Regions from separate parts of the Bradyrhizobium sp. CCGUVB14 genome, predicted to be linked through region 2. Evidence: predicted binding sites of a transcription regulator. Region 2 holds the regulator's gene; the other holds the start of a gene.
The links. The regulator LexA, encoded in region 2, represses DNA repair genes until DNA is damaged. The targets are predictions, from matches to a motif close to TGTTCNNNNTGTGTTCNG.

Region 1 (7,873 bases), 1.9 Mb from region 2:
CATGGACAGGGCCAGACCCTATCCCTTGGCATCCCTTGGCAGTTGGGTGGACTGGTGCTTGCATGGTAGACAGGGCTGCATTTTCAACAAAGTTCGAGACCCTCCATGCCCATCGTGAATCGCGTCGCCGACCTTCAACCCGATATCCAGGCCTGGCGGCGGGACATCCACCAGCACCCCGAGCTGCTGTATGATGTCCACCGCACCGCAGCATTCGTCGCGGATCGCCTGCGCGAGTTCGGCTGCGACGAGGTCGTGACCGGCATCGGTCAGACCGGCGTGGTGGGCGTGATCAAGGGCAACAAGCCGGCCGGTGAGGGGCTCAAGGTGATCGGCATGCGGGCCGACATGGACGCGCTGCCCGTCGATGAGCAGACCAACCTGCCTTACGCCTCCAAGACTCCGGGCAAGATGCACGCCTGCGGCCATGACGGCCACACCGCGATGCTGCTCGGCGCCGCGCGCTATCTCGCCGAGACCCGCAACTTCGCCGGCGACGCCGTCGTGATCTTCCAGCCGGCCGAGGAAGGCGGCGCCGGTGGCGCGGCCATGGTCAAGGACGGCATGATGGAGCGCTTCGGCATCGAGCAGGTCTACGGCATGCACAACGGCCCCGGCATTCCGATCGGCTCGTTCGCGATCCGGCCGGGCCCGATCATGGCGGCGACCGACGAGGTCGACCTCATGATCGAGGGCCTCGGCGGCCACGCCGCGCGTCCGCACAAATGTATCGATTCCGTTCTGGTCGGTGCGCAACTGATCACCGCCTTGCAGTCGATCGTCGCGCGCAGCGTCGATCCGCTGGAATCGGCCGTGATCTCGATCTGCGAATTCCACGCCGGCAACGCCCGCAACGTCATCCCGCAAACCGCGACGCTGAGGGGAACGATCCGCACGCTGACGCCGGAGGTGCGCAAGCTGGTCGAAAAGCGGGTGCGCGAAGTCGTGGCGGGCGTCGCCCAGATCACCGGCGCGAAGATCGATCTGCACTACAAGCGCAACTATCCCGTGGTGAACAACCACGCCGCGGAGACCGAGGTGGCGTCGCGCATCGCCAGGCAGGTCGCAGGCGATGCCAATGTGCTGGAGATGTCGCCGCTGATGGGCGGCGAGGATTTCGCCTACATGCTGGAAGCGCGTCCCGGCGCGTTCATCTTCTGCGGCAACGGCGACAGCGCGGGCCTGCATCACCCCGCCTATAATTTCAACGACGAGGCGATCGTGTTCGGCACGTCGTACTGGGTCAAGCTGGTCGAGGAACAGCTCGCGGCGTCGTAAGCCAAGACGCAGGCAGACATGAAAAAGGGCCCGTGCATCGCACGGGCCCTTTGACGTGAGTGAGCGGTGCTCTCTCAGAAGAGGTGAGAGAACAGATAGTACAGCGTGCCCGAGATGATCATCGCGGCCGGCAGGGTCAGCACCCAGGCCATGGCGATGTTGCGGATCGTGGCCCATTGCAGGCCGGAGCCGTTGGCGGCCATGGTGCCGGCGATGCCGGACGACAGCACGTGGGTGGTCGACACCGGCAGGCCATAGATGTCGGCAGCGGCAATGGTGGCAGCCGCCGTGATCTCGGCGCAGGCGCCCTGCGCGTAGGTCAGGTGCGTCTTGCCGATCTTCTCGCCGACCGTCACGACGATGCGCTTCCAGCCGACCATGGTGCCGAGGCCAAGCGCGATGGCGACCGCGATCTTCACCCAGCCGGGGATGAACTTCGTGGCGCTGTCGAGCGAGCCCTTGTAGGCGTTGAGCACGGCGACGTCGTTGGCGCTGAGCTCGGCTTCCTTGTCCTTCATCAGGAAACGGAGTGCTTCCGAGACGAGGTACATGTCGTTGCGGGTGTTGCCGACGAGGTCGGCCGGCACCTTGGCGAGCGAGCCGTAGGTGGTCACCTGCTTGGCGATGTCGCGCACGAGCACGGCGAGCGACGGGAACGTGCCGCCGTTGACTTCGTGCTGCGCGACATAGTTGGTCACGGCGGGGCGCGGATTGCCGATCACGCTGTAGCCGGCGGCCTTGCCTTCGATGATCTTGCTGGCGGCGTCCGAGTTCTGGATGAACGCGGCGATCTGGCCTTCCGGGAGCGCGCGGTTGAGCGCGTACGCAGTCGGCACCGTGCCGATCAGGATCAGCATGATCAAGCCCATGCCCTTCTGACCGTCATTGGAGCCGTGGAAGAAGCTCACCAGCGTGCAGGTGAGGATCAGGATGCCGCGGATCCACCACGGCGGCGGCTGGTCGCCCTTCGGCTCGCCGAACAGGGCCGGTGTAGCGCGCAGCAGCGCGGTGCGCAGGATCAGCAGCAGGCCGGCGGCGAGCGCGAAGCCGAACAGCGGCGACAGCAGCAGCGCCTTGCCGATGTTGGTGGCCTGGGACCAGTCGACGCCCGAGGTGCCGCTGCGGCCGTGCAGGACCGCGTTCATGATGCCGACGCCCATGATCGAGCCGATCAGGGTGTGCGAGCTCGAGGCCGGCAGGCCGAAATACCAGGTGCCGACGTTCCAGATGATGGCGGAGATCAACAGTGCGAACACCATCGCGAAGCCTGCGCTGGAGCCGACCTGGAGGATCAGCTCGACCGGCAGCAGCGAGACGATGCCGAAAGCGACCGCGCCCGAGGACAGCAGCACGCCGAACAGGTTGAACATGCCGGACCACACCACGGCGACGTGGGCGGGCAGCGAGCGGGTGTAGATCACGGTCGCAACCGCGTTGGCGGTGTCGTGGAAGCCGTTCACGAACTCGAAGCCGAGTGCGATCAGAAGCGCGACGAAGAGCAGGAGGAAGGGGGCGATGGTTTTGACCTGCGCACCGGCTGCATCGACGTCGACCCAGATGCTGTAGGCGACGAAAAGCAGAGCGGCGGCGATCACCCCCATATAGATCACGCCGGTCAGCGGGTGAAATCCGCGATTGAGGTCTGGCCCCTTACTCAAGGCCGGCTCGATGGAGCCTGGCAAAGCAACGTCACTCATGGAAATTCTCCTGTCCCAAGGCCCCGATTTTGCGCGCGGCATGTGACAGGCGGTTGAAATGGCGGGCACGCGGTTGAAATGATGGAACTTATCCACGCTCTGTTGCTGTGCGTGACAGCCGGCTCAGGCGGCGTGGGCGGACTTCTTCTGCAAGCGGGCTGCGATCGTCAGATCCTCGACAAAGCGCTGATATTCCAGCACCTTCGCTTGGGGATCGGGGAGCCGCAGCAGATAGGACGGATGCACCGTCACCAGAGCCTTGCGTCCGTCGGGGAGGTCTATGAGCCGGCCGCGGGTCTTGCCGATCGGCGTGATCTTGCCGAACACGGTCTGCGCGGCGGTGGCGCCCATCGCCACGACGAGCTCGGGCTGGATTGCCGAAACTTCCCGCTCATACCATTGCCGGCAGGCCTTGATCTCCGGCGTCGCCGGCTTCTGGTGCAGGCGGATCTTTCCGCGCGGCACGAATTTGAAGTGCTTCACGGCGTTGGTGACGTAGACCTTCCGGCGATCGACGCCGGCCTCCGCGAGCGCGCGGTCGAGCATCTGTCCGGCCGGTCCGACGAAGGGATGGCCGGCGAGGTCTTCCTTGTCGCCGGGCTGCTCGCCGACCAGCATGATGGTGGCGTCCTTCGGGCCTTCGCCGAACACGGTCTGCGTCGCGTCCTTGTAGAGCGGGCAGGCACGGCAATGCGCGGCCTCCTCGCTGAGCGCTTCGAGATCGTTGGCAACGGTCTTGCGTATCATCGGAGCCTCCGGCCGCTTCTGAGGCTTGTGCGGATCGGTTGCGGCATTGGCGATCATGGCGCCGGTCATGCGCTCGGCATCCTCGATCAAGGGTTTAATGATCGAGGCCTCGGGCAGGTTCCTCCAGTATTTCTTCGGCATCTCCGTCTGCATCGCCTTCACCTTCAACCGCGCCGGGTTGAAGATGCTGGCGTAGTAACGCCGCCAGGTTTCTTCCAGCCGGTCTTCGCCCGGCGCCTCGCTCTTGCTCACGCCCGGCGTGAACGACAACGCGTGTCCGTCCCAATGCGCGCAGAGATCGGGCGTCAGGATCGACCAGGGCATGTCCGCAAAGCGCTTGGCGAAGAAGGGGCTTGCGAGCTCGACGATGTGATGCTCCGGCTCGAACCAGGCGACATAATGCGCCGCGCGTTCGCGACCGATCTCGCGAAAGCGCACGAAGGCGTGCATCTTGTGCTCGTCGCGATGAACCGCTCTCGCCATCGCCGTGACCAGCGCGACGTCAGCATCGGTTGCGACCTCGATGAGATCGTGATTGTCCCTCAATCGCCAGAGCAGACGATAGAGGATCGCAAAGCGCTCGGGATCGCGATGCAGGATGGCGGCCTCGGCGAGGTCGACGAATTTGCCTGATACGCTGAAGGTGCCGTCGTTCACCTCGAGGATCGGAGACGGCGCGGACGGTGCGAACAAGTCCGCTTCGCCGCCCTGCACGGCCCAGGTGACATCGGTGGGCTTCACATGATGAAGCGCAAGCGTGCGCGCGGCTTTGCGCCAGCCGTCGAAATCGGTTTCGGTGTCGAGGATGATGTACTGCATCAGAAGCCAAACCCCAGTTGCGTTGCCTTCGGCTTGAATCGTTCGATCAGGCGCGCCTCGTCGAGACGATGCGGCGTGGGCCGGTGATCGCTGAGCACGATGAACGGCAGTGCCTTGTTGCGGGGCACGTGCAGTCGCGCCAGATCGGAGAGGCGGATCGTGGTGGTGCGCCGCGTGGCGATGATGCGCTCGACCGCCCTGGTGCCGAAGCCCGGCACGCGCAACAGCTCCTCGCGGCTGGCACGGTTGACGTCGAGCGGGAAACGGTCGCGGTGGCGCAGCGCCCAGGCGAGCTTTGGATCGATGTCGAGCGGCAGCATCGCGCTGTCGTCGACGATCTCCGCAACGTCGAAACCATAGAACCGCATCAGCCAGTCGGCCTGGTAGAGCCGGTGCTCGCGCAGCAAGGGCGGCTGGACCAGAGGCAAGGCGCGGCTGGCATCGGGGATCGGGCTGAACGCGGAGTAATAGACGCGCCGCAGCCGGTATGAGCCGTAGAGATTTGAACTTGTGTGAAGAATGGTGTGATCGGAGGCCGCGTCAGCGCCGACGATCATCTGCGTGCTCTGGCCTGCGGGCGCAAAACGCTGCGGCTTTGCTTTCGTCTTTGTGCTGCTGATATCCTCGGCCTCGTCGAGCTTCAGCCGCAGCCGGCCCATGGTGCGGCGGATCGCGCGCACGTCCTTCTCCGGCGCGAATTGCTGCAGGCTCGTCTCCTCAGGCATCTCGATGTTGATGGAGAGACGGTCGGCATATTTGCCGGCCTCCGTGATCAGCGCGTCGTCGGCTTCCGGAATCGTCTTGAGATGGATGTAGCCGCGGAAGTGATGCTCCTCGCGCAGTTTTCGCGCGACGCTGACGACCTGCTCCATCGTGTAGTCGGGACTGCGGATGATGCCGGAGGAGAGAAACAGGCCTTCGATGTAATTGCGCCGGTAGAAGTCGAGCGTCAGCTTGACCACCTCGTCGATGGTGAAGCGGGCGCGCGGCACGTTGGAGGAGGCGCGGTTGACGCAATAGAGGCAATCGTAATTGCAGGCGTTGGTGAGCAGCACCTTGAGCAGCGAGATGCAGCGCCCATCCGGCGCGTAGGAATGGCAGATGCCCATGCCGGGCGCGGTCGAGCCCATGCCCTTGCCGTCGCTGGAATCCCGCTTTTCGGTGCCGCTGGAGGCACAGGAGGCGTCGTACTTGGCGGCATCCGCCAGGATCTCCAGCTTGCGTTGCACGTCCATCCCGGAATCCCTTTGATTCAGCTCATGAATTCGATCAAGCGCAATTCGATTGACTCTTCGCGCGCCGTTAGCTTTATATTAGAACATATCATGAACAAATGAGCCAGCTGCTGGTTCTTATTTTTGAGAGCCCTCGGCAATCACCTCTGAAGGAGCGGCGAGCATGAGCGGCGCACGCATGAGCGCGCTTGCGACCTTGCGCAGCCAGATCGAACGGATCGAGACGGCGGAAGTCGTGCATCATCGCGACCGCGTTGCGCTCGGCCATGGTGAGGTCGACCGCGCTTTGAAAGGCGGGCTCGCACGCGCGGCGATCCACGAGGTGTTTTGCGAGGGGCGTCAGGGCGCGGCCGCGACCGGTTTCGTCACCGGCCTTGCGGGCCGCGTCACGACGCAACGGCCGTTGTTGTGGGTGCGGCAGGATTTTTCGGAACTTGAAACCGGTGCGTTGTCGATGAGCGGCCTCGCCGAACTCGGCCTCGATCCGCGCCGCGTGGTGATGGTGCGTGCGGCTGACGTCGAGAGCGCGCTGCGCACCTCGGCCGATGCGCTCGCCTGCGATGCGCTCGGTGCTGTCGTGCTCGAGCTCTGGGGTGAGACGCGCCAGTTCGATCTGGTGGCGAGCCGCAAGCTGACGCTGGCCGCGCAATCCTCCGGCGTCACCGGCCTCTTGTTGCGGATGGCGGCGCAGCCGCTGCCCTCGACCGCGGAGACGCGATGGATGCTGCGTGCGGCGCATTCGCCGCCGGGGTCAGCTTCAATGCCTGCGGCGCCTTGGAGTGCCTGGGGCGCACCGCGCTTCGATGTCGAGCTGTTGCGTAATCGTCATGGCCCGTGTGGCCGGTGGATCATGGAATGGAAATGTGATGAGTGCCAGTTCTCTGAACCGTCGGCGTATCCTCAGCCTGTGGCTGCCGCGCCTGCCCATCGACCGGATCCAGCGGTTCTTCGGCGCGCTGGGTAATGGCAACGAGCCCAGCATTGTCGTCATCAAGGAGAACAATGCGCTGGTGATCCATGCGCTGGATGAAGCTGCTGAGCGGCTCGGCCTGCACATCGGCCAGCCGCTCGCGAACGCGCGGGCGATGTGCCCGGATTTAAAAGTGTTCGACGCCGATGTCGTGGCCGATGCGAAGACGCTCAGCGACATCGCCGACTGGTGCGACCGCTTCACGCCGCTGGTGGCGCTCGATCCGCCGCACGGGCTGTTTTTGGACATCACCGGCTGCGCGCATCTGTTCGGCGGCGAGGCTGCGTTGTTGCAGACGCTGGTTCGCGCGCTGGCGCGACAAGGTTTTGCCGTCAGCGCGGCGATCGCCGGGACCTCGGTCTGCGCGCGCACGCTGACGCGGCAGACGCCTGGCGTTATCGTTGCCGATGGCGGCGAGGCCGCGGCGATCGACCGGTTTCCGGTGTCCGCGCTCGGTGCGGACGAGATGATCACCACCGGCCTGCGGCGCGCCGGGCTGAAGACGATCGGCGATGTTGCCTCGCGCGCGCCGAGTGAAATCACGGCGCGGTTCGGCGCGCGGTTCTCCACGCTGCTCGCGCATGCGCTGGGGCAGGGCGATGCGCCGATCAGCCCGCGAAAACCGCTGCCCGACTACATCGTGGAAAAGCGCTTTGCCGAGCCGATCGCGACCGACACCATGATCGCGATGACGCTGTCGCGGCTGGCCGATACGCTGATCGCCTCCATGGAAAAACAAGGCAAGGGCGCGCGACGCCTGGAGGCCGCGTTCTTCCGCACCGACGGCGTGGTGCGCGCGATCATGGTCGAGACCGGGCGTCCCGTGACGCGAAGCAAAGTGATCGACCGGCTGTTCCGCGAGCGTCTCGATGCGCTTGCCGATCCCCTCGATCCCGGCTTCGGCTTCGACATGGTGCGGTTGTCGGCGAGCCGCACCGAGATCGTGGTGCAGGAGCAGCGCGATCTCGACGCCCATGTCCACGACAATGACGAATTGGCCGCGCTGATCGACCGCATCGCCGCGCGTATCGGCGGAAAACGCGTCGTCGTGCATCTGCCGCAGGATACCCATATCCCCGAGCAGGCGGTGCTGGCCGCGCCAGCGCAGCATCATCTCGCCGCCGCCA
Region 2 (7,873 bases):
CACGCCCTACGGCGTGCTCGCCAATCTCGGCGCGATGCCGGTGGTGTCGGCGCTGGTGATGCCGGCGGGACTACTGGGATTGCTCGCGGCCCCATTCGGGCTCGACGGTGTGTTCTGGTGGCTGATGGGGATTGGCATCGACTGGATGATCGCGGTCACGCGCTGGGTGGCGGCACTGCCGGGCGCGATCGGCCGCCTCCCGGCCTTTGGTATGGCGCCCTTGATCGCCGCGAGCTTCGGCCTGATCCTGATGGGCCTGCTACGCACGCCGCTGCGCTGGTCGGGCGCGTTCGTGCTCGCCGCGGCAACCATCTGGGGTCTGTCGGTCCGGCAACCCGACATCCTCATCGCCGGTGACGGCCAGAACGTCGCCGTGCGGGGCAGGGACGGCCAGTTGCATCTGATGCGGACCAACAAGGACAACTTCCTGCTGAAGGAATGGTTGGCCGCGGACGCCGACCCGCGCGATGCCGCCAGCGCCTCGCTCGGTGACGGCGTGTCGTGCGACGAGTCCGGCTGTGTGACGCCACTCGCCGACGGCCGCATGGTTGCGCAGGCGCTGCGCATCGACGCGCTGGCTGATGATTGCAGTCGCGCCGCGCTGGTCGTGACGGCAAGGCCGGCGCCGCCGGATTGCGCCGCGATGGTGGTCGATCGACCGCGTCTCGCGCGCCAGGGCGCACTGGCGCTGACGCAGCGTGGCGACGGTTTTGCGGTTCAGGGCGTGAGGGCGAGGGGCGCGGATCGTCCCTGGTCACCCGCGACCCCCGGTGCGGACGATTTCGACGGAAGCCTTGCGCCGAAGACGGCCGCGCCACGCAGCAAGGACGCAACGCCGTCGGAGGCCGATCAGCAGGCCGAGGACTGAGCTGCTGGCTAGAGATACCAGGCCAGCATCGCTTCGAGCCTGCCGTTGCCGATCACCGGCAGGACCACCATCCGGCTCAGCCCGGCTGCGCGAGCCCCCACGGCGGCGATCGAGCCGTCATGCGCGAGGTCGTCGTTGAGCGCGGGCATGCCGGTGGCCCAGGCCCCGCCGATACTGCCTTCGCCCCTGGCGATCGATCTCTGCGCATAGAGCGCGGCGAGGTCGGTCTGGGCGCTGCAATCGCCGGCGCGAAACACCAGCACTGATCGGGCTTCGTTCGGGACCCAGATCTCGAAGCGGCGCGCAATGGGCGTCGCCTGCGCGGAGAGGAACGTCAGCACCCAGGTCTGGTCGGTGCCGGTGCGGTAGGGCACGCCGACGCCGAGATTGATCCCGACCTTGGCGGCGTCCTCCCAGCGCAGGAAACTCTTGGCGTCGTGCAGATCCCTGATGATCAGCGGCAGGCCCGCTTTCCAGGTGCGTCCGGGCAGGCCGAAGCCGCGCGAAAATCTGGTGTGACGGGAATTGAACTCGAACATGTCGGCGCTGCCGTAGTAGCCGTCGACGAGCGCGATCTCGTGCGAGAGCTCGGCATCGTTGTGCCAGAGCTCGATCGCGCCGACATGGGCCTCGTCGTCGCCGCAGAACAGCACCATGACGGCTTGCAGGAATTCGCCGGCAAACACCGGCACGGCGACCCCGCAGGTCAGGCCGGCTTCGAGAGCCTGGTCGGTCCGCTTGAAATAGGAGTTGGCGAACTTTGTGAGGATCACGGGATGGCCGCTCGCCCAGGCCTTGCCGGGAAGGCCCTCGTCATATCCGAAGCGTAAATCCTCGCTGCCGGCCTTGAACGCGGACAGGCCTTCGCTGTAGAGGCCGCCGCCGAATTCCAGCCGCGTCCGCGTTGGATCAGGCACCCAGAGTTCAACGACGCGAATGAAGGTTTTCATCGAGCCTGTCCGCTGCCTCAAGCTGCAAACAGCATCGGCCATTTGCTTGCGGAGCGGACGTTCAAAATTCAGGCAAGGCAGCGCAAACTTCGTGCGACTTGCTGGCGCGATGAGCTCATCATTTCCACAGACGCAAACCAATCCATCTCGCCGGCCGCGGCCGGCGATGGATATCTCGATCCTGGCCCGACCTGTCGGCCGGGGATGGCGTCGTCAGCCGATCGGCAGGCGGGTGATGGTCGGCGGCCTGTCGGCGCTGATCTGCGGCTTGTGCTCGCGCTCGCCGAGCGGCTGCGTCACGGGCAGTTGCAGGACGGTTGCGCGCTGGCCTTCGACCAGCTGCGTCACCAGCACGTATTTGCCGTCGGGGAATTCGATCGCGTCGTGATGACGATCGGGAATGTGCGGATCGACCTTGCCGAACTTGCCGACGCGCGAATTGACGGTGCGGGTCCAGATCCAGCGATTGTCGTAGCGGACGTTGTCGGCGAAGGCGAGCTCCGTTCCCGGAAGCAGGCAGACCGCGACGGACATGTCGGCTTCGGAGGCGAAGCCGCGCGTCGAGGTGCCGCGGAAGGTTGTCGTGACGATCGTCTCGCCCACTTCTGCGGGGCGCGTCGCGACAGCGTGCAGGCTGTAGTCACACATCGGGGTGCTCCTCAATCGGGATAGAGCACCCGCGCCTCCGCTGAGGCGCAGGCCCCTATCAGAGTGGAAGGCCGCGATCTTATGCTTGTTTGTGGGCAAATCTGCGGCTCGCATCCGCAGAGCGCGATCACATTATCTTTTTCAAATGCGCGAGGAACAAAGCCTGCTCTCGTGCATTCGAACAGCGCGTTGCCTCAGCGGCCTGCGGGCGCCGACCAACCGGAGTATGGCCAGGCCGGTTGTGATGGCCGCTCGATCGCGTTGCGGGCATCGCCGAATTGCGCGCTCGTCGCTTGCGGTGCCTTGCGGGCACGGTGCTGCCGCTGTGCGGCGAAAGCCTGAGACGCTGATGCTGCAATCAGCGCCATCGTGACGGTGCTCAAAACGATCTTGCGCATGGTGATCTCCTCGGTCTCTCAAAGGCCTGCGAAGCGATGCGTGCTTCGTTGCGGCGTGCCGAGGATGTAGCGCTGGAGAGGGGGCCGGATAATCTGTGCAAAACCAGAAAGACTATCCAGCCGGAGCGGACAATCGTCCGCTCCAATCGTTGATTGCGGTCGTCGATTGCGACGCGCTCAGTACTTCCGGTACAGCCCGATCAGCTTGCCCTGGATCTTGACCCGGTTGGGCGGCAGGATACGGACCTCATAGGCCGCATTCGCCGGCTCGAGCGCAATCGAGGCGCCGCGGCGGCGGAAACGCTTGAGCGTTGCTTCCTCGTCGTCGATCAGGGCGACCACGATATCACCGGTATCGGCGCTCTCGTTGCGCTGGATCAGCGCCATGTCGCCGTCGAGAATGCCGGCCTCCACCATGGAGTCGCCGCGGACCTCGAGCGCATAGTGCTCGCCCGAGCCGAGCATGTCGGGCGGGACGCTGATGGTGTGGCTGCGGGTTTGCAAAGCCTCGATCGGCGTACCGGCCGCGATCCGGCCCATCACGGGCACCGCCACGGGCCGCTCGCCCTCGTCGGCGGGCGGGCTCGACGTCGTACGCACCTTGCCGAGATTGCCCTCGATGACGCTCGGCGTGAAGCCGCGGCGGCTGCCGGCGGCGGCCTGGAGCTCGGGCAGCTTGATCACCTCGATGGCGCGGGCGCGGTTGGGCAGGCGGCGGATGAAGCCGCGCTCCTCGAGCGCAGTGATCAGGCGATGGATGCCTGATTTCGAGCGCAGATCGAGCGCGTCCTTCATCTCGTCGAAGGAGGGCGGCACGCCGCTTTCCTTCAGGCGCTCGCTGATGAACCGCAGGAGCTCGTACTGTTTGCGCGTTAACATCTCGACCAAAATCCCCCGGTTGATGTCGTTCGATTCCGAGACGCTGAATTCAGCGATAAGCCGCTACATGCTCGAAACAAATCATGAACGGACACTATATGTTCGATACATGTTCCGCAACTGCTTAATTTACCGTGAACGCGGCAAAGTTCGCGGAACGGTTGCGAACGATGCGCTCAGGCGGGCAGTCGCAGCACCTCGCAAGGCGCGCCCGCTTCGGCCTTCGGCGCGAACGGCGCACGCACGAGAAGTGCCTGTGCCGCAGCGAGATTTGCAAGCAGCGAGGAGTCCTGGTGGTTGACGGGAAGCGCGATGAGCGTGCCGTCATCACGCAGATCGAGGCGCGCGCGCAGGTAATCCTCGCGCTGGTCATTGGCGGAGACGTCGCGGCCGAGCACCGCGCGTTCGCGGCGGTGATGAACCATCGAACGGCCGGACAACGCGCGAATCAGCGGCACCATGAACAGGAAGCCGCACACGTAGGATGACACGGGATTGCCGGGCAGGCCGATCACGCGCATCGCCCCGAGCTGTCCGTTCATCATCGGTTTGCCCGGCCGCATCGCGATCTTCCAGAACGCCATCGAGGTGCCTTCGTCCTTCAGCGCCTGCTGCACCAGATCGTGGTCGCCGACCGAGGCGCCGCCAGTCGTGATCAGGATGTCGGCACCGGAGTCGCGCGCGCGCCGGATGCCGGCCGTGGTGGCGGCAAGCGTGTCGGCCGCAATGCCGAGGTCGATGGTGTCGGCACCCTCGCTGCGGGCGAGCGCATGCAGGGCGTAGCCGTTGGAATAGACGATCTGGCCATGGCCCGGCGTGCTGCCCGGCATCACCAGCTCGTCGCCGGTCGCGAGAATCGCGACCTTAGGGCGGCGGCGGACGGCCAATTGCGGGTGGTTCATGCCGGCGGCGAGCGCGAGGTCGCGCTCGGTGAGCCTGGCGCCCTTGCGCAGGAGCACGTCGCCCTCGGAGAAGTCGATGCCGGCCGGGCGGATGTGCCGCCCGGTGAGGGCTGCCTCCTTGATCGCGATGTGCTTGCCGTTAGCGACAGTGTCTTCCTGGATCACGACCGCATCTGCGCCGTCGGGAACGACGCCTCCGGTGAAGATCCGCACGGCTTCGCCGGCGCCGACCGTTCCTGCAAACGGACGGCCGGCAGCGACCTCGCCAACGACGGTGAGCGTCGTGTCAATCTTCGCCGCATCGGCTGCGCGGACGGCATAGCCATCCATCGCCGACATCGCCTGGGGCGGCTGCGTCCGCCGCGCCGCGACGTCGCGTGCGAGCACGCGATGAAAGGCCGCCTCGAGCGCGACCGTCTCTTCAGGCAGTGGCTCCGCACCGGCGAGCACCGCGGCGAGCGCGTCAGAAACCGGCATCAGGGCCACGGTGAAAAACTCCAGCTACGCCCGTTCGGGCAAATCAGCGGCGAGAGTTCTAGCCGAGTGCAGGCACGGAGGCAAAACGACGGTCGCGCAGGATGATTGATCCTGCATCACCCGCGCGGCGATGGAGTGGGAGCATCAGGTCCGCCGGGGCATGGTCCGGAAGGCGAGATAGACGGGCAGGAGGATAGCCATGGCAAGCACGAGGATGATGGAAGCCACGGCCAGCATCCTCAGGTCCCCTCCGGACTGACGTCGGGCGCTTGAGGCCCTTGATCCCTGTCGGGCATCGGATCGGCCTGGGCCTTCAGATCAGCCGCCTTGCTCATCAGCTTGGCGGAAAGCTCGGAATCAGAGGTGGTCCTGGCGAATTTGACCAGCAGGGAGGCCTGCTTGGTGAGGTAGGTTTTGCCCAACACGATGATACGTCCGTTCGTAGAATTCCCAACCGACTCTAGAGTCCGGAAGGGGGCATTCCGTTCCCGGAACTTCGTATAAAAATGCACAGAGCCGTTTGGTTCCTCCTCCGGGTGAAATTGCTCCGGAAACGGCGGTCAGATCCCCAGCGCCTTCAGTGCAATGCCGACGTCGCGGGGCGAGGTGACATGCACGGCCTTCAGCCCGCGGGCGCGGGCGCCTTCGACGTTCGCGGCGAGGTCATCGAAGAACACGATCCGGTTAGCGGGCACCCCCATCGCGGTGACGACGTGGTCGAAGGCTTCCGCATCAGGTTTGCGCAGGCCGATGCTGGAGGAGAGGTACAGCGCGCGGAAATGACCGAGCAGATCGGCATACTCTTTCGAGAAATGGTCGACATGCGGGCGGTTGGTGTTGGAGAAGGCGTAGAGCGGCATCTGCTTGGCCGCGCGCGGCAGCAATTCCGCGATGTCGGGCATCTCGCCGGCGAAGATCGCGTTCCATCCTTCCAGGAATTGCGCATCTGAAATGCCGATGCCGAGCGAGGAGCGCAGCGACTGGAAATAGTCCTCGTCGCTGATCCTGCCGACCTCGTGCAGCCGGTAGGCCTCGCTGTCGCGCTCATAGCGCGTCACGATGGCTTCGGGCTCGAGGCCTGCATGTCCCGCCCAGCAGGCGATCGCCTTGGAGAAATCGATGTCGAGCACGACGCGCCCGAGATCGAACAGAAGCGCGTCCGCGCTGCCGGGTGAGAGCGATGTCATTCTATCAGTATCGGTAGGGTTCATGGTCGAATAGCGGGAACGCGCTGAACACACTCGGCGCATTGGTTGCGGTGGCCTGGTGCAGACAGGATTTGTTGACCTCGGCGAACGAGGTGGCGCCAAGCAGCCCGAGGCAGCGCAGCACCTCGTCCTCGAGCAGTTCGAGCATCCGCGTCACGCCGGTCTCGCCGGCCGCCGCCAGGGCCCAGCATTGCAGCCGGCCGATGCCGACAAGGTCGGCGCCCGCCGCGATCGCCTTGACGATGTCGGTGCCGCGGCAGATGCCGCCATCCACCATGATCTTGGCGCGGCCCCTCACGGCGTCGACGATCTCGGGCAGCACATGCATGGCGCCGCGGCCGTGATCGAGCTGGCGGCCGCCATGGTTGGAGACGTAGATCCACTCGACGCCGTGATCGACCGCGATCTGCGCGTCCTCGGCGGTGGCGATGCCCTTGAGGATCAGCGGTATCTTGAACTTGTCCTTGACCATCTTCACGGTCCGCCACTCCAGCCCCTTCTGGAAATCGCCGCCGGTGGCGCGCAGGCGGCTCTCGCGAACGTAGCGCTTGGCGATGTCACGCTCACGACGGCTGTAATGGGCGGTGTCGACGGTCAGGCAGAAGGCGGCATATTTGGCCTTCTCGGCGCGGCTGACCACGTCGGCGACGAATGCGTCGTCGCCGCGAACGTAGAGCTGGTACATGCGCAGCGCGTCGGGAGCGGCTTCGGCGGTCTTCTCGAGACCGGGCTCGGAGACCGAGCTCAACATGTGCGACGCCCCGAAGGTGCCGGCCGCGCGCGCGACGCTGGCGGCTCCGTGGGGATCGAAGATTTCCAGCGCGCCGACGGGGGCGAGCACCACGGGCAGGCGCATCTTGCGGCCGAACTGCTCGACCGAGCCGTCGACCTTGCGCACGTCGCGCAGCACACGCGGACGGAAAGCGATCTCGTCCAGGGCCATGCGGTTGCGGCGCATCGTGGTTTCGGTTTCGGCCGCGCCGACGATGTAGTCCCAGGCGTTCTGGTTGAGGTTGGAACGTGCCTTCCGGATGAATTCGTGCAGGTTCTGGAACGGCTCGCTGCTGGCGCCGAGTTCGACATTCCGTTCCGGCCGGAGTGCTTCGTTCATTGTTATCCTCCCGAGAATTTGAAGCGTTATGTCATCGGGTATCTCGTTCGGCCCTCCAAAACCATCCTAAAATCGCATAGCTGCGAAGCGTGGCTCGGCCGATCGATTCCCGCTTGGCGGGCGATGGTTTCGGAACGTTGCCAAAAGTTTAGGCCAGGGCGAAGGGATTTTTGCGATATACCCGCGGGCGTGGCAGCCCGGCCTTGAAGAAACCTGAATGGTATTGTGAGAACCGGGCTGGATCGCCATTTGCGTGGCGTCCCGTCCCAAGCGAAAAGGCCAACCATTCCATGCGGAAAACCCTGCTGTTCCCCCTGGGCGCGCTTACCGGAGTATGCCTGACCCTTCTCGTATCCGGTCCGCAGGGCGGACTATGGGCGGCACGGGCGGCAGCCGGCGCGGACGATGCCTACTCCCAGCTCAATCTGTTCG

Region 1: the regulator LexA is predicted to act here: its motif matches at 5,856-5,873, upstream of NLM32_RS17170 (putative DNA modification/repair radical SAM protein).

What each region holds. Positions count from the first base shown of each region.
Region 1 covers NZ_JANADS010000001.1:3,712,252-3,720,124, forward strand. Annotated here, with positions in the region: gene NLM32_RS17155 (M20 aminoacylase family protein) at 106-1,278, shown strand; gene NLM32_RS17160 (inorganic phosphate transporter) at 1,353-2,975, opposite strand; gene NLM32_RS17165 (UdgX family uracil-DNA binding protein) at 3,099-4,541, opposite strand; gene NLM32_RS17170 (putative DNA modification/repair radical SAM protein) at 4,541-5,776, opposite strand; gene NLM32_RS17175 (ImuA family protein) at 5,940-6,740, shown strand; gene NLM32_RS17180 (DNA polymerase Y family protein) at 6,643-7,873, shown strand, end outside.
Region 2 covers NZ_JANADS010000001.1:5,659,158-5,667,030, reverse strand. Annotated here, with positions in the region: partial or broken gene NLM32_RS26435 (ComEC/Rec2 family competence protein) at 1-868, shown strand, start outside; gene NLM32_RS26430 (GAF domain-containing protein) at 877-1,818, opposite strand; gene NLM32_RS26425 (hypothetical protein) at 2,032-2,466, opposite strand; gene NLM32_RS26420 (hypothetical protein) at 2,661-2,864, opposite strand; gene lexA (transcriptional repressor LexA) at 3,042-3,743, opposite strand; gene glp (gephyrin-like molybdotransferase Glp) at 3,920-5,131, opposite strand; gene NLM32_RS26405 (hypothetical protein) at 5,362-5,547, opposite strand; gene NLM32_RS26400 (HAD family phosphatase) at 5,683-6,309, opposite strand; gene NLM32_RS26395 (alpha-hydroxy acid oxidase) at 6,314-7,441, opposite strand; gene NLM32_RS26390 (S41 family peptidase) at 7,732-7,873, shown strand, end outside.